Regions from separate parts of the Pedococcus sp. P2_E2 genome, predicted to be linked through region 2. Evidence: predicted binding sites of a transcription regulator. Region 2 holds the regulator's gene; each other region holds the start of a gene.
What was found. Region 2 encodes LexA, which represses DNA repair genes until DNA is damaged. Its sites were predicted from a motif close to TCGAACANNTGTTCGA; they were not measured.

Region 1: AC1DWR_RS03295 (YbaK/EbsC family protein) is a predicted target of LexA. The motif match lies at 3,938-3,953, and genes of this name have one in related genera.
Region 3: AC1DWR_RS14090 (alpha-ketoglutarate-dependent dioxygenase AlkB) is a predicted target of LexA. The motif match lies at 1,281-1,296, and genes of this name have one in related genera.

What each region holds. Positions count from the first base shown of each region.
Region 1 covers NZ_JBFUEM010000001.1:694,517-699,956, forward strand. Annotated here, with positions in the region: gene metF (methylenetetrahydrofolate reductase [NAD(P)H]) at 1-628, shown strand, start outside; gene AC1DWR_RS03280 (MFS transporter) at 653-1,924, opposite strand; gene AC1DWR_RS03285 (ArsR/SmtB family transcription factor) at 2,027-2,347, shown strand; gene AC1DWR_RS03290 (HAD-IIA family hydrolase) at 2,373-3,197, opposite strand; gene AC1DWR_RS03295 (YbaK/EbsC family protein) at 3,321-3,845, opposite strand; gene AC1DWR_RS03300 (DUF6504 family protein) at 4,173-4,517, shown strand; gene AC1DWR_RS03305 (SAV_6107 family HEPN domain-containing protein) at 4,517-4,987, shown strand; gene AC1DWR_RS03310 (DNA polymerase III subunit alpha) at 4,984-5,440, shown strand, end outside.
Region 2 covers NZ_JBFUEM010000001.1:433,014-438,453, forward strand. Annotated here, with positions in the region: gene AC1DWR_RS02045 (DUF4259 domain-containing protein) at 1-138, shown strand, start outside; gene AC1DWR_RS02050 (hypothetical protein) at 114-326, opposite strand; gene lexA (transcriptional repressor LexA) at 538-1,263, opposite strand; gene AC1DWR_RS02060 (LysM peptidoglycan-binding domain-containing protein) at 1,519-1,917, shown strand; gene AC1DWR_RS02065 (hypothetical protein) at 2,024-2,521, shown strand; gene AC1DWR_RS02070 (winged helix DNA-binding domain-containing protein) at 2,619-3,770, opposite strand; gene AC1DWR_RS02075 (SRPBCC family protein) at 3,818-4,246, shown strand; gene AC1DWR_RS02080 (dihydrofolate reductase family protein) at 4,360-4,959, shown strand; gene AC1DWR_RS02085 (DUF998 domain-containing protein) at 5,076-5,440, shown strand, end outside.
Region 3 covers NZ_JBFUEM010000006.1:187,538-192,977, forward strand. Annotated here, with positions in the region: gene AC1DWR_RS14085 (hypothetical protein) at 1-460, opposite strand, end outside; gene AC1DWR_RS14090 (alpha-ketoglutarate-dependent dioxygenase AlkB) at 631-1,260, opposite strand; gene AC1DWR_RS14095 (hypothetical protein) at 1,375-1,503, shown strand; gene recO (DNA repair protein RecO) at 1,557-2,393, shown strand; gene AC1DWR_RS14105 (isoprenyl transferase) at 2,390-3,172, shown strand; gene AC1DWR_RS14110 (Fur family transcriptional regulator) at 3,200-3,619, opposite strand; gene AC1DWR_RS14115 (metal ABC transporter permease) at 3,616-4,665, opposite strand; gene AC1DWR_RS14120 (metal ABC transporter ATP-binding protein) at 4,662-5,440, opposite strand, start outside.

The DNA of each region.
Region 1 (5,440 bases), 260 kb from region 2:
GCGCCAGGTCGTGGGCCTGTATGCCGCGAGCGGCGTCCGCAACATCCTCGCCCTCCGGGGCGACCCGCCGGGCAACGTCGGCGGCGAGTGGGTGGCTCACCCCGAGGGCCTCAACCACGCGACCGACCTCGTGGCGCTGGTGCGGACCCTGGGCGACTTCACGATCGGGGTCGCGGCGTTCCCTGACGTGCACCCAGCGTCACCGAGCTTCGAGCACGACGTCGAGGTCATGGTCCGCAAGGCCGATGCCGGCGCGAGCTTCGCCATCACCCAGATGGTCTTCGACGCCGACAGCTACCTGCGGCTGCGCGACGCCGTGGCGGCTCGTCGCGACCTGCCGATCACACCCGGACTGATGCCGGTGACGAACTTCAAGCAGGTGGCGAGGATGTCCGAGCTGATGGGCACCCCGTTGCCGCCGGCCGTCGTGGGCCGGCTCGAGGCGGTCTCGCACGACCCCGCCGCGACCCGTGAGGTGGGCGTGCAGATCGCCACCGAGCTCGCCGACCGGATGCTCCGTGAAGGCGCACCGGGGCTGCACTTCATCACGATGAACCGCTCGACGGCGACCCTCGAGGTCTACCGCAACCTCGACCTCACCACGCGCAGCGCCGCAGGCCTGGCCTGAGCGCTGTCCCCGTGGTCGGTTCGGTCAGTCCCGGGTGGTGAACGCCCTGGCCAGGGCGGCGGCTGCAGACAGCGCGACCACGGTCAGCCCGTAGACGGTTGCCGTCGTCTCGAGGCCGAACCGCGGGACCGCGAACCCGGCGGCGACCGCCGGCAGCCCGAAGGCGAGGTAGCTGACGACGAACACGCTGGAGAAGAGCTCGCCGCGCTGGGCCGGCCCGACGGTCGGGGTGATCGAGCGCATGATCCCGAGGAAGGACGTGCCGAAGCCCGACCCCGCGACCACCGCGGCCAGGAGGAAGGCGACGAGCGACCCCGCGTGCAGCGCGACCAGCGTCAGCACCGTGCCGACGGCGAGCATGGTCGTGCCGTAGAGCGTGATCCGGCGGGGTGTGCGCTGTCGGCCGAGGTAGGAGCTGAGGGCGCCGACCCCGGTGAGCACCGTGACGACCGCACCCTGTTCGACGTGGCTGCGACCCCCGAGCAGCTGGCCGACGATGGGCGCGCCCAGCGAGAGGTAGAGGCCACCGGTGGCCCAGCCGGCGAACAGGGCCGGTGCGCTGCGCCGGAACGCAGGTCGGGCAGCAGCAGGTATGCCGACCCGTGGACGCAGCGAGCGCAGCCACCCCTGGTGACGTGGCGAGGTCTCGGGAAGAGCGAGGACGCCCACCGCCAGTGCGAGGTAGGCCGCGGTGAGCGTCGCGAAGACGAGCGGGAGGGCGTGCGGGCTGGAGTCCAGCACGGCACCGGCCGCGAGCGCGCCTGCGGCGAGACCCAACAGCGGGGTGACGCTGTTGAGCGTCGCGGCGAGTCCTGGGCGGGTGCCTGGCTCGAGGTCCACGACGGCTGCCGACATGGTCGACATCAGCAGGCCTGCGGCGACACCTTGCACTGCGCGCGAGACCAGCAGGGTGCCGACGCCGTCGGCGTGCCAGAAGCCGACCATGCTCACCGCGAGGACCAGGAAGCCGACGGCCAGCACCGGTCGGCGTCCGATGTGGTCGGACAGGGAGCCGGTCACGAGCAGGGTGACCAGGAGCGTGACGGCATACACCCCGAAGATGGTGGTCATCGTCCCCGCGGAGAAGCCGATCTGGGCCTGGAGCACCGGGTAGAAGGGCGATGGTGCGCTCGCGCCGACCATCAGCGCCACGACCGACGCGAGGGCGAGCACGAAGGCGGGGCGACGGGGGAGCCGGCGTCCGCGTCCCTCACCGTCGGCGGTGGAGCTCTTGGTGGTCGAGCTGGTGGTGGTCGAGCTGGTCGTTCCGGTCGGGATGCTGCTGGTCGCACTCATGACGGGCCTCTCGGACGAAAACAACGGTTCGAAACTTATCGAACTGTCAATCTGCCCTGGACATTCCCGATCTTGCCAGATTGGTTCGAGTATTATCGAACCATGCCCGCAAACCAAGAGCTGCCACACCCGGCCATGGCGGACGTGGCGCTCACCGACGTGCTCTTCGCGCTGAGCGACCCGGCCCGGCTGCAGATCGTCCGGGACCTCGCCGCGGGCCCGCTCGAGATGGCCCAGTGCGGTGCGACGAACCCGGCACTGCCCAAGTCGACAAAGTCCCACCTGATGAAGGTGCTCCGCGAGGCGGGCGTCATCCGCAACGAGCCTCGTGGCCGTGAACGGCTGGTGTCGCTGCGCCGCGAGGAGCTCGACGTGGCCTTCCCGGGGCTGCTCGCCAGCGTGCTGGGCGACTCGCGCGGCTGACCCGGCCGGGCGGCATACCTCGGGGTCAGCCGCTCGAGTCGCTCGAGGCTCCTGTCAGCGGACGCAGCTCGGTGACGAGCGGCACGACGTCGGCGATCGAGTCGACGACGCGGGTCGGCTGGTAGGGAAAGCGTTGCACCTGCTCGCGCCTGGTCGACCCGGTCAGCACGAGGATGGTCCGCAGCCCCGCTTCCAGTCCGCTGATGACGTCGGTGTCCATCCGGTCGCCGATCATCACGGTCGACTCGGAGTGGGCGTCGATCCGGTTGAGCGCGCTGCGCATCATCAGGGGGTTGGGCTTGCCGACGAAGTAGGGCCGGTGGCTGGTGGCCGCGCTGATCAGGGCTGCGACGGAGCCGGTGGCCGGCAGCATGCCGTGCGGGCTGGGCCCGCTGACGTCGGGGTTGGTGGCGATGAAGCGGGCTCCGGCCTCGATGAGCCGGATCGCCTTGGTGATCGACTCGAACGAGTAGGTGCGGGTCTCGCCGAGCACGACGTAGTCGGGGTCGCGCTCGGTCATCGTGTAGCCCACCTCGTGGAGCGCCGTCGTCAGGCCTGCCTCGCCGACGACGAACGCGCTCCCGCCCGGCCGCTGGTCGGCGAGGAACTGCGCTGTGGCGAGGGCGGAGGTCCAGATCGACTCCTCCGGCACGTCGAGACCGCTGGCGAGCAGCCGGGCCCGCAGGTCGCGCGGGGTGAAGATCGAGTTGTTGGTCAGGACGAGGAACCGCCGCCCTGACTCCTGCAGTGTGGCAATGAAGTCGGCGGCTCCGGGGATCGCGCTCTCCTCGTGGACGAGGACGCCGTCCATGTCGGTGAGCCAGCACTCGACGGGCTTCGGTGTGGTCATGGGCCCATTGTGTCCGAGTTGCGTGCGGGGTCTGGGGGAGTGCCGGGTGGCGGACGTCGCGGAGGATGGAGTGCCTGAAGGAGGTGGCGCCCTGCCATTGGCCACGAGCGCAGTAGCGGCGCCTCAGGCGACCTCGATCGCGTGGCCTCCGGTGACGCGGAGCAACTCTTCGTAGGTCGTGCGGAAGACGGTGTGGCTGTGGCCGGCAGCCGCCCAGACGTGGCGGTAGCGGCTGAGTGAGACGTCGACGAGAGTGCGGACCTGGCTGCGGTGGCCGACTGGCGCCACGCCCCCGATGGTGAAACCGGTCGCCTCGAGGACGAAGTCGGCGTCTGCCCGGTCGAGGTGGTCGACGTCGTCGACGAGGTCGGCGACCTTGACCAGGTCAACCCTGTGTGCGCCCGAGGTGAGGATGAGCATCGGGCTGATCGTGCCGTCCGGTGCGTGGGCCCGGAAGACGAGCGAGTTGGCGATCTCGGCGGGGGTGATGCCCAGCGCGGCGGCCGCGGCGGCCGCGGTGCGCACGGCGTCCGGGAGGGTGACCACCTCGGGGACGACGTGGTGGATCGCAAGGTTCTCCAGGACCCTGCGGACGGCAGGGTGCCCGGTCAGGTCGGGGGCCGACGTCGGCACGTCGGACGCTGTCATGGCCGAAGACTAGGGCCGTGCGGTCACGCCTGTCACCAGTCGTCTGGAGGGGGTTGACGGACTGTCCGTGGCGGGGTGTACCGTTCTTCTTATCGAACACCTGTTCGAACTCGTGGTTCACGACGACGACCGATCCACCGGTCACGGCCCCACACCGTGGTGGGCGGTCATCCCGCGGACCACTGCGGCTCTGGCCCTGTGAGCAGGCGCCTCGACCCCGCCTCTCACAGGGCCCAGAGCGCATCACCCGGTGACGCGGCAGCGCTGTGTCTGGTGGCGCTGCGCCATGCCCGCAACCCGAAAACCAGATCCCCGAAGGAGCGCCCTGTGGTCCGCCGCTACGAAGAGCCCATCGAGGTCCGCGAGGGCGCTCGCGAGGACCTGACCCCTGGTCTGGGAGAGGTGGCGGGGCGCGGTCCGAACGCCTTCGTCTGGCGTGGCCGGCTCTATGTCGTCCGGGCCGTGCTCGACCGCTGGCAGGAGCGGCGGCCGTGGTGGCGCGACGCCCGCGAGCGCGAGGGCAGCGACGTGCTCACCGATGCGCGGGAACGACAGGTCTGGCGGGTCGAGGCGAGCGCCGGCCGACTCGCCGGGATCGGGGTCTACGACCTGTGCGCCGACCCCGCCAGTCACGCAGGCAGCCAGTGGCGGCTGCTGAGGGTGGCGGACTGATGGGCGCCCGAAGTGCACACGGGACTGCCCAGGGGGCGGCCAGCGGAGCTGCTGCCACGCTCGACCTGCTGGACCGGGCACGGCACTCGCTGCTCGAGGCCTGCCAGAGCGAGGAGGTCGCCCGACGCTATGACCAGGCCCAGCTCGGTGCCCTGCGCGCGGCTGCCGCCGTGGTCGCCACCCGCATCACGTCCACCCACCAGTCCGCGGGCCAGTCCGGTCCTCGCAGCCTGTGGGAGCTGCTGCCCACGGTCGCGCCCGAGCTCTCCGAGTGGGCCGGGTTCTTCGACGTCGTGGGAGCTCGCCGCCACCACGACCACAGTGCGCGCGAGGCCGACGACCTGCTGCGCCAGTCCGAGCTCTTCCTCGACCTCGTCTGCCGGACCCTGGGTCTGCCAGTGCCCAGGTCGCCGTACGACCACCTGCTGGTGCCCACCGCAGTGACCAGCACTCCGGGGGCCGGCCCGTGAGCACCGAGTTCGCCCACCTGCACGTCGCGTCGGGGTTCTCGATGCGCTACGGCACCGCGACGCCCCAGGCGCTGGTCGAACGCGCTGCCCAGCACCGTCAGCCGATCCTCGCGCTCACCGACCGTGATGGTCTCTACGGTGCGGTCCGCTTCGTCCAGGCCGCCACCGCGGCCGGCATCGCACCCGTTCTGGGAGTCGACCTCGCGGTGGGCCCAGATGCGATGGGTTCAGATGCGGTCGGTCCGGGTCCGGTGGGTCTGGATGCGGTCGGTCCAGCGGTGAGGGGGCGGACCCCTGTCCGGGGTGGCGCCGAGCGCGATGCCCGCCATCCACGGGTCACCGTGCTCGCGCGGGGACGAGCGGCTGGGGTGCCCGCAGGGGTGGGGTGGGCGGCACTGTGCCGGCTAGTCACCCAGACCCACCTGCGCGGTGAGCGGGGAGTGCCCGTGAGCT
Region 2 (5,440 bases):
GAGGAGCTCGCCACGCGGGCACTGCACCGGGCGATGCAGTCAGACGACAACGAGCTGTGGGAGCTGTGGGCCGAGGGTGACGGCGGCGAACGCTTCGCCACCAAGATCACGCACTACCTCGACGCGCTGGGTGACTGAGCGGGGGAATGGGCGGGGGACTGGGCGGGGAGCTGACCCTGTGCCCGACAGATCCCGAGAGCCGCGTCGATCTGGTCCAGGTTCAGCTGCGAGCAGGCGTGGCTCGCGGCGTCGATCAGGTCCGCGAGCAGTTCGATCTCGGACCCCAGCACCTGGTCGGTGAGATCGGGGTCGGGTTGGGCCTCCATGTGTAGAGAACGCTCCTGCGAGTCGCCTGTTACGGGGCACGTGACGCACACGGGCCCGCGAGGTCCGCTTCGGTCCGTTCGGGCGAATGAGCCATCAGCCGAACGGATGATGGGTCGACTCGTGCCGGCCCCACTATGCGCCTGCACGCACGTGTGCCGCGGCGCGCACGAGGCGCTCCGCGGCACACGTCGCCGGACCTGAGGGTCGAGCTCAGACCCGACGAAGCACCGCCGTGACCTTGCCGAGGATCGTGGCGTGGTCTCCGTCGATGGGGTCGAAGGCGGCGTTGTGCGGCATCAGCCACACCTTGCCGTCCTTGCGCTTGAAGGTCTTGACGGTGGCCTCGTTGTCGAGCATCGCCGCGACGATGTCTCCGTTGTCGGCCGTGGGCTGCTGGCGGACGACGACCCAGTCGCCGTCGCAGATCGCTGCCTCGATCATCGAGTCGCCGACGACCTGGAGGAGGAACAGCTGGCCCTCGCCGACGATCTGCCGGGGGAGCGGGAAGACGTCCTCGACGGTTTCCTCGGCGAGGATGGGCACACCGGCGGCGATGCGCCCGAGCACGGGCACGTAGGTCGCAGCCGGGCGCTGGTCACCAGACCCGGTCTCGTCGTAGGTCGCCGTCTCGTCCTCGGCGGAGGCGCCGCCGCGGTAGCCCCGCATGTCGGCGGGGGAGTCGGGCGAGACCACCTCGATGGCGCGCGGCCGGTTGGGATCGCGGCGCAGGAAGCCCTTGCGCTCGAGGGTGGAGAGCTGGTGGGCGACCGAGCTGGGAGAGGTGAGGCCGACCGCTTCGCCGATCTCGCGCAGGCTCGGCGGGTAGCCGCGCCGGTCGACCGAGTTGCGGATCACCTCGAGCACCCGTCGCTGCCGGACGGTGAGCCCGTCACCGCGATCGCGGTCGGGCAGTTCCTTGACGTTGTCGTCGCTCATGCCGCTTCCTCACTTGAGCAGTTTCGGGTGCAGGTGCAGGTCAGGTGCCGTATGCCGGGTGCTCGCGGAGCCGTTGTCAGTGCCCTCTGATGTGCTTGCGGCATGAACACAGCGTATGGCCTTCGAACGCCTGTGCCAAACATGTGTTCGACGCGTGTCTTGATTGATTCGAACATGCGTGCTAGAAATCAGTCAAGCAGTTCTTCGCACATCCGTTCGAGGAACGCAGCAGAGCACGTCACGATGGAGGACCTGATGAGTGCAGCAGTCGCTTGGGACGTCGCCCCCGCACCGGTGCGGGTCCCCGTTCGCCCGGCTCGCCCCCGCCTGGTCTCGGTGCCCACCGGCCCAGAGGTCGCCCTCGCTCCCGCCGCCCCGCTGCGCCTGACCCGTGCAGCCCGGCTCGCGATCACGCTCACCGTCGTGGTGACGGCCGTGGCCCTGGCGATCGCCGTGTTCTCCGGTGGCGCGTCCGCCACCGTGATCGACCACTCCACCACGGTGCAGTCCGGTCAGACCCTGTCGCAGATCGCGGTCGAGCAGCTCCCGCAGCTGTCCATGGCCGAGGCGGTCGCCCAGATCCAGGTCGCCAACGACCTGACCGACAGCAACGTCCACGCCGGTCAGACGCTGCTCATCCCCGCCGTCGGCTGAGACCCGCCAGCTGCCGACTGAGCGCGTCGGTCGAGTGGCCTACGCATTTCGCGCTACGCGATAACCACGATGCGCTGGGCGCGAACCTCGTAGGACCGTGGTCGGCATGCACACCACCACACGGATGGCGGCCGTCCTGGCCGCAGCTGCCGGAGCAGTGACCTTCTCGGTCCTCCCGGCCACCGCCGCGGCGGGAACTCCCACCTCGTTCACCGTCGACACCCAGTTCGTGGACGGGCCCAGCGACATCACGGCCGCGACTGGTCCGCTCTCGTCCTGCACCCAGGTCACCGACCTCGAGAACGCCGCCGACCTGCGGACCCACAACCAGCTCGTCTTCAGCGGGGTCAAGCAGCTCACCTGTGGCACGGCGACGGTGACCGTCGGCTACCAGGCCTTCATCACCCTCCCCGCGTTCCAGAACCCGAACGTGCTCCCTGAAGGCGGCGGCTACCGGACCTTCGGGGACTGGTGGGTCATCGACTCGACCCTGCCCGGCGTGAGCTCGGGCGGCGGCAAGCTGGCGGGCGACAACCGCACGTGCACGCTGGATGCCGGTTCAGTCGGCTGCATCACCGACACCTTCCGGGGCTTCGCCTCCTAGACCCCGCGCCGCCACTTCTGTGACGTGATCCTGCCGATCACGAACTGACGCACCCTCGAGGGGACAGGGGCGCGGGGGACGGTGGCGGGCCGACCGCTCAGCGGTCGGCCCGCTTCGGCCTGCGTGCTGGGTGGCCGAGCTCGCCGCCCCAGAGGTGCGGGGTGCCCTCGTTCTCGACCAGGGACAGGTCGCGTCCGAGGAAGCCAGCGAGGCGCTGGGCCGCCACCCTGACCTGGGTGCGCCCGCGGGTCGAGACCTCAGGAGCGAGGTGCACCTCGACCTGCACGGCGTCGGGTCGCACGGTCCGTTTCCAGAGCCCGACGTTGGTGCCGTCGAGCACCACGCTCGCCCAGAACGGGTCGGTGTGTTCGGCATAGGGGTGGCCCGGCAGCGCTGAGAAGTTCACCTGCGGATAGGTCAGCACCGCCTCGTCATAGGTCGGGAAGAGGTAGGCCGCCGGGGCGCCTCGACTGACCCGTCGCACCTGCGTGGGGTCGAACCAGTGCGGGATGCCGTCGATCTCCACTTCCTCCAGGTGGTCGCCGAGCTGCGCGAGCGCTGCCTTGGTGTCGCTGACCGTCATGGTGGCCCACCGGGTGAAGTCCTTGACCGAGGCAGGCCCGTGGCCGCTGAAGAACCGTCGGACCAGCTCCACGACAGCCTCGTCCCGGCTGCGTTCGGGTGTCGGCGCGATGACCTCGTCGACCAGGGCGTACGAGTGGTGGACACCCTTCATCGGCCCTGAGCAGACCAGGCCGCGCATCTCCGCGACGATGAGCAGGTGGCCGAGCTGTTCGCCGGGCTTGATGGGTGAACCGCGCTCGACGAACGCCTCACCGAGCTCGGGTCGAGTGAGGAAGTTCTTGTCCTGCAACAGGTTTGCGAGCAGCTCGAACCCGTCGCCGAGCCGCTTGGCCTCGTCGAGACCAAGCTGGCGGTGCCGCGCTCCCATGCTCGACAGCACGCGCGGCGAGGTGAGGGCGAGGATCCAGCGCAGGTCCTCGGGAGCGACGAAGTGCCACGTCGGCCGCAGGATGTGGGTGCGCAGGAAGGCGCCGGCGTCGAACTCACGCTGCACCGCGGCATACCGGTCCTTGCGGGAGCGCATGGCGAGCGAGAAGAAGGCGTGGTCGCGCTCCTGGCTCTGCACACAGGTGAGCAGTCGCACGACGTCGGCGGCGCGGGGCAGCGGCGCCGAGCTGAGCCGCTGGGTGGCCAGCCGCTGGGCGAGGACGCTCGCGTGATCCATGGCGTCATCCTCTCGAATACCGCCGACAGGTGCGCGACCATGGAGGGGTGGAGCAGAGCACGACGGTCGACATCGCCGCCCCGCCGGAAAGGGTCTGGGAGGTGCTCACGGACGTCGAGCACTGGTCGGACTGGACCGCCTCGGTGCGCTGGGTTCGCCGCCTCGAGGACGGCCCGTTGCGGACGGGCTCGGCGGCCAAGATCAGCCAGCCCAAGGTCCCGACGGTGGACTGGGTCGTGACCGAGTTCGACCCGGGGCGGATGTTCACGTGGGTGTCGGCCGGCCCGGGGGCGCTCACCACGGCGAGGCACTCGGTGGAGGCACTCCCCGGCGGTGGCAGCAGGGTCCGGCTCTCGGTGGAGCAGAGTGGGATCGTGGGTTCGCTGGTCGGGCGGCTCTACCACGGGCTCACCGAGCGCTACCTCGCGATGGAGTCGGCGGGGCTCAAGGCGCAGTGCGAGGGCGGGCCCGCCTGAGGGACCGATGAGTTCGTGGACCGTTGCCGGTCGGTACTGCTGACAGGAACACCAGGAGACACGAACACCGGGCCGACGCCGACCGTGGGCGCGGACCACGGAAGGCGGCAGTCATGGGCAAGGTCATCGCGGGGATCACGACGTCGGTCGACGGTTACGTCACCGGGCCGGACGACGGCCCGGACAAGGGGCTCGGTGAGGGTGGCGAGCGGCTGCACTACTGGGTGTTCGGCGGGCCGTGGACCTATGCCGAGGAGCCGACCGGCCAGATGGGGGAGGTCGACAAGGCGTGGATGGACGAGGCCATGGCCAACTTCGGCGCGGTGGTCGGAGGGCGCGCGACCTACGAGGCCGCCGGGCACTGGGGTGACCAGAACCCTTGGGACGTGCCGTTCTTCATCGTCACGCACCGACCGGAGGACCAGCCCGAGGGCGACGCGTTCACGTTCGTCGACGGTCTGGCCGAGGCCGTCGACCAGGCGCGGGCCGTCGCAGGGGACAAGGACGTGCACGTGATGGGCGGCGCCGACGTGATCCGGCAGGCCCTGGCCGCTGGGCTCGTCGACGACCTGTCGATCATCGTGGCCCCGGTCATCCTGGGCGGCGGCAAGCGGTTGTTCGACGGCTTCGAGCAGGACATCGAGCTGACCCACAAGGGCGTCCGGCAGAGCGAGTACGCCACCTTCATCGACTACAGCGTGAACAAGGGCTAGATGGGTGGATCGACCCATCCAGGTGAGTGCGCGAGTGGGCGGATCGGCCGACGCGGGATGAGGCGGGCCCTTCGTAGCGTCGAGGGCATGAGCACCCACCCGACCAGGAGGCAGCCATGACCACCTCGATCTCCCCACACAAGGAAATCGCCACCGCCACCGGTGGCGCCACCCACGCCGGCACGGCAGACCTGCACTGGCCTGCCCTCGCCGGCATCACGGGCCCGATCCTGTTCACCTCGGTCTTCCTCGTCCAGCAGCTGGCCCGCCACGACACCTACGACTGGGTCAGCGAACCAGTGAGCAACCTCGAGGCCGGACCGCACGGCTGGGTCCAGCAGGCGAACTTCGTCGTGTTCGGCGTCCTCATGGCGGCGTTCGCCTGGGGGATGCACCGCGGTGTCGCTCGGAGTCGGCTGAGCCGGCTGGGCCCGGCCCTCCTCGGGCTGTGCAGCGTCGGACTGTTCATCGCCGCGGCCTT
Region 3 (5,440 bases), on a different contig from region 2:
TCTGGCATGGACCGCTCACGGAGAAGCGGGTCGCCACCGACGCACCCTGCTCGGGCCAGGCGACGGCGAACGCGTTCGGGTCAGGTCGGACGGTGCGGTTCACGCACGCGGTGGCGGGCGTCACGTCGTCGACCCGGACCAGCGCGCAGATGCTGTGGTCGCCGACCTGGAGGGAACCCACGGTGGTCGACCAGGCGCCGCGGCTGTCGACGGTGGGCGTCTGACCGGTCTCGACGCCGTCGACGACCATGGTCACGGTGCCGTTCGGCGAGCTCGCCTTGCCCGAGACCGGCACGAGGACCGCCGTGCCCGACGTCCCGTCCGCCGGACTCGTGATCGAGACGCTGGCGCGTACGGGTTTGGCCGCACCGGCCGGCACGGCGCCGCCGACGAAGGCGACCAGGGCGGCCACCAGGGCAGCGAGGACGCAGAGCGGGCGACGGGTGAGGTGCAGGCGCATGTGGAATCCCCCCATAGCGGACAAGTCGACACTGACTCGTGCCCGGAAGGATGACCCATCCCCACCAAGTTTGGCAACCCCCAATCTGCCCTGACCTGCACAAACGCCGAGGGGCGGCCGCTTGGCGCCGGCGGACCGGCTCGGTCGTCGCGTGCCGTGGGATCGGCGGGTCAGCGGACGCCGCGGGGGCGGAACTGGATCGAGATGCGCGGACCGACCGCCTTGGTGGTCTTGGGGATCGCGTGGTCCCACGTGCGCTGGCACGAGCCACCCATGACCACCAGGTCGCCGTGGCCGAGGGAGAAGCCCCTCGACTCCCCGCCACCCCGTGGCCGCAGGGCCAGGGTGCGGGCCGAGCCGATGGACAGGATCGCGACCATGGTGTCCAGGTCCTTGGCGCGGCCTATCCGGTCGCCGTGCCACGCGACGGAGTCGCGGCCGTCGCGATAGAGACACATCCCGGCGGTCACGAAGGGCTCGCCGAGCTCCGCGGCATACCACCGGGACAGGGCGTCGCGGGCCTGCGTGAGGACCGGGTGGGGGAGAGCCTCGTCCTCGTCGTAGAACTTCAGCAGTCGGGGAACATCCACCATCCGCTCGTACATCTCGCGGCGCTCCGCGTGCCACGGCACCTCGCCGTGCAGGGACTCGAACAGCGTGTCGGCGCCGGCGAGCCAGCCCGGTCGGTAGTCGACCCACGCACCGCGCGACAGCTCCGTGCGCGTCAGGCCCCCCGACAACGGGTGCAGCTCGATCTCGTCAGCGGTGTCGAGGAGCGAGCCCTGGAAGGCCATGGACATGCCCCCACGATAACCCATCTTCGAACAGGTGTTCTAGCCTTTCAGCGTCTGTCGGGCTCGGCAGCTCCAAGCGGTTCTCCAAGTGGTGCTGCCGGGTGGCGCTACCGTCGTCCCATGGCGCAGAGGGACACTGGCGACGACAAGCTGGCCAGCGGACTGGCGTGTGGTTTGTGGGTGGGGCTGGTCGCAGTGGTGCTGCTGGTCCTCATCGTGGTCGTGGCGGTCTACGGCTTCGGTCTCTGAGCCGCGCGGCACGGCAGACGAGCTTCGGGCCCGGGACTTGCGACAATGGAGGCATGCCGCTCTACCGCGACGAAGGGATCGTCCTGCGCACCCAGAAGCTGGGTGAGGCCGACCGCATCGTCACCCTGCTCACGCGCACCCTGGGCAAGGTCCGCGTCGTCGGCAAGGGTGTCCGTCGCACCAAGAGCCGCTTCGGGGCGCGGCTCGAACCGGCGATGATGGTGGACGTCCAGTGCTATGAGGGCCGCAACCTCGACACCGTGACCCAGGCCGAGACGCTGGCCTCCTGGGGTGACGTGCTGGCGCGGGACTACACGACCTACACCGCCGCGGCCGCGATGCTCGAGACCGCCGATCGGCTCACCGAGGAGCGCGAACCCAACCTCCAGCAGTACCTCCTGCTCCAGGGCGCGCTGCGCTCGATGGCCGAGGGACTGCACGACCCCGGCCTGGTCCTCGACGCCTACCTGCTTCGCGCGCTCGCCGTGGCCGGCTGGGCGCCGAGCTTCCACGACTGTGCACGCTGCGGCGCCGAGGGGCCGCACCGCGCGTTCAACCTCGCCTCGGGTGGCACTGTCTGCCCCGTATGCCGTCCGGTCGGGTCTGCTGCGCCCGCGCCCGAGACGCTCGCCCTCTTGGCCGCCCTGCTGGCCGGGGACTGGGTCATCGCCGACGCGTCGCAGGGGCGACACCGCCGAGAGGGCAGCACCCTGGCCAGCGCCTTCCTCCAGTGGCACCTCGAGCGGGGTGTGCGATCGTTGCGCCTCGTGGACCGACGTGACCCCGACCAGCCCCGGCTCGACTCCCGCGTGACGTGGTCGCCCGCACCGCTCAGCGTGGTGGAGAAGGTCGAGGCGGCACACGCCGCCGCCCAGGTGGCCAAGGCGTGAGCACGGCATACCCCCGGCCGTTCGCCCACCCGAGCGGCGCCCAGCCACCGTCGCTGCCCGCCGAGCTCGTGCCACGCCACGTCGCGATCGTCATGGACGGCAACGGACGCTGGGCCAACCAGCGAGGCCTGCCCCGCACCAAGGGCCACGAAGCCGGAGAGGCGGCCCTGCTCGACGTGACGGCCGGCGCGGTCGAGGCCGGTGTGACCCACCTGTCGGCCTACGCCTTCTCCACCGAGAACTGGAAGCGCAGCCCCGACGAGGTGCGTTTCCTCATGGGCTTCAACCGCGACGTGATCCGGCGCCGTCGCGACCAGCTGCACGAGTGGGGCGTCCGCATGCGGTGGGTCGGTCGGCGGCCGCGCCTGTGGGGCTCGGTCATCAAGGAGCTCGAGATCGCCCAGGAGCTGACCAAGCACAACACCGGGCTGACCCTGTACTTCTGCGTCAACTACGGCGGGCGTGCGGAGATCGCCGACGCGGTGCAGCGGATCGCCGAGCAGGTGCAGCGTGGCAAGCTCAAGCCGGGATCGATCGACGAGAAGACGATCGCGCGGCACCTGCCCGAGGCCGACATGCCGGACGTCGACCTGTTCGTGCGCAGCTCGGGGGAGCAGCGGACCAGCAACTTCCTGCTGTGGCAGAGCGCCTACGCCGAGATGGTCTTCCAGGACACGCTGTGGCCCGACTACGACCGGCGCCACCTGTGGGCGGCCATCCAGACCTACGCCGAGCGTGATCGACGCTACGGCGGGGCAGTCGACCTTTCCACGACCTGACGAGGGGCCCCCCACCGCGAGCAGCGGTCAGGACGAGGCGCAGGTGGCGCAGGTGCCGAAGATCTCCAGCGTGTGGCGCACCTCGGTGAACCCGTGCTCCGCACTGACCCGAGCCGCCCATGCCTCGACGGCGGCACCCTCGACCTCGACGGTCCGGCCGCACTCGCGGCAGACCAGGTGGTGGTGGTGGCCGGTCGAGCAGGCGCGGTAGACGGCTTCGCCCTCGTCGGTGCGCAACATGTCGATCTCGCCCTCGGCGGCCATCGCCTGGAGGTTGCGGTAGACGGTGGCGAGCCCGACCTTGTCCCCGCCCTCGCGCAGCAGGGCGTGCAGCTCCTGCGCAGAGCGGAACTCGCCGGTCTCGGCCAGGACGGCAGTGACAGCGGCTCGCTGGCGGGTGGGGCGCCGAGCGCCCTCGGTGGTGGGCCGTTCCTGGACTCCGGTCATTGTGGTGCCTTCTCCTTCTCGGCCTCATGACTGCCGTCGTGCGGACTGCCGTCGTGGTGGTGGCTGATCGCCTCGTGCCTGGCGGGGTCGTGCTCGTCGTAGTGACCCTCGTGCGGAGCGTGCCGGTGCCCGTCGTGGACGTAGTCGACGTGGTCGCCGTGGGCGACTGCGGGGTGGCCGCACTCGGGACCGTGCTCGTGGTCGTGGCGCTCGGCTCTTCGGTGCTGGTGGGCCCGCGCCCTGGCGACTGCCCCCGTGCCGGTGGCGGCCACCACGAAGAACCCGATGGCCAGCAGCACGATCGTTCCGCCGGAAGGGGTTTCGGCGTAGAACGACATGATCACCCCGCCGACACTGGACACGACGCCCACGAGCACCGCCCATCGCGTGGATGCGCGGAAGCTGCGCCCCAGCAGCTGGGCGGTCGCGTTGGGGATGATCATGAGGGCGCTGATGAGCAGCAGCCCGACCACGCGCATCGACACCACCACCGTCACGGCTGTGAGCACGGCCAGGGCGATGTTGAGGCCGGTGACGGGAAGCCCGCTGGCCCGGGCGTACTCCTCGTCGTTGGCGACGGCGAACAGCCACGGCCGGAGCAGCCAGGTCGCGAAGAGCACCACCAGGGCGAGTCCGGCGAACACCCACAGGTCGCGCTGGTCGGCCGTGGTGATCGCACCGAACAGGTAGGCCGTGAGGTTGGCAGGGCTGCTGCTCGGCGACTTCGCGATGATCACCACACCGGCGGCGATACCGCCGTAGAACATCACGGCGAGGGCGATGTCGCCACTGGTCCGGCCCCGCCCGCGGATCACCTCGATCGCGACCGCCGCGGCAACGGCAGCCACCAGGGCAGTGACGACCGGGGCCTGGCCGGTAAGCACGCCGACCGCGACACCGGCGAGGGCGACGTGACCCATGCCGTCACCGATGAGGGACAGCCGGCGCTGGACGAGGAAGACCCCGACGAGGGGCGCGGCGACACCGACCAGGACGGCGGCGATGAGGGCCTGCCGCATGAAGTCGAGGGACAGCAGCTCGCTCATGAACGCACACCTCCGCGCGGGTCGAGGGGGCCGGCTGATGGGGCGCCGGGCAGTCTCGAGGTGGTCATGCGGTCCTCGTCCTCATGGTGGTGGTTGTCGGCGGACGACGCGAACTCGCCTGTCCGGGCAGCGAACTCGTCACGCGACCCGTCGAAGGCGATCCGCCCGGCTTGCACGACCACGATCCGGGTGACGATGTCGGCGAGGGCGGCGAGCTCGTGGGTGACGATGACCATCGTGGTGCCGCGTCCGGCGAGCCGGGCCAGCACCGCCGACAGCACCTGCTGGTTGGCGGCGTCCACCCCGGCAGTCGGCTCGTCCATCAGCAGGACGTCGGGGTTGGACGCCAGCGCCCGGGCGATGAGGACGCGGCGCTGCTGGCCGCCCGACAGGGTTGCCACGTCGGCGTGCGCACGGTCGTTCAGCCCGACGACGTCGAGGGCGCGGTCGATGATGGCGGCGTCCTGCGCCGTCCTGATGACCGGTCGCCACCAGCGGTGGTGGGGCAGTCGTCCGACCGCGACGATCTCGGTGACGGTGGCCCGCACGGACGCCGAGAGGGTGTGCCGTTGGGGCACGTAACCGAGCCGGGCGAAGTCCGAGAAGGACTCACGCGGCTGGCCGAACAGCTCCACGTCGCCACCGAGGTGGTCGTTGAGGCCGAGCAGACCGCGGACCAGGGTCGACTTGCCGGACCCGTTCGGCCCTAGGACCGCCACCACCTCTCCGGGACGGACCGTCAGCGTGGCGCCGGTGACGACCGGCTGGTCCGCGT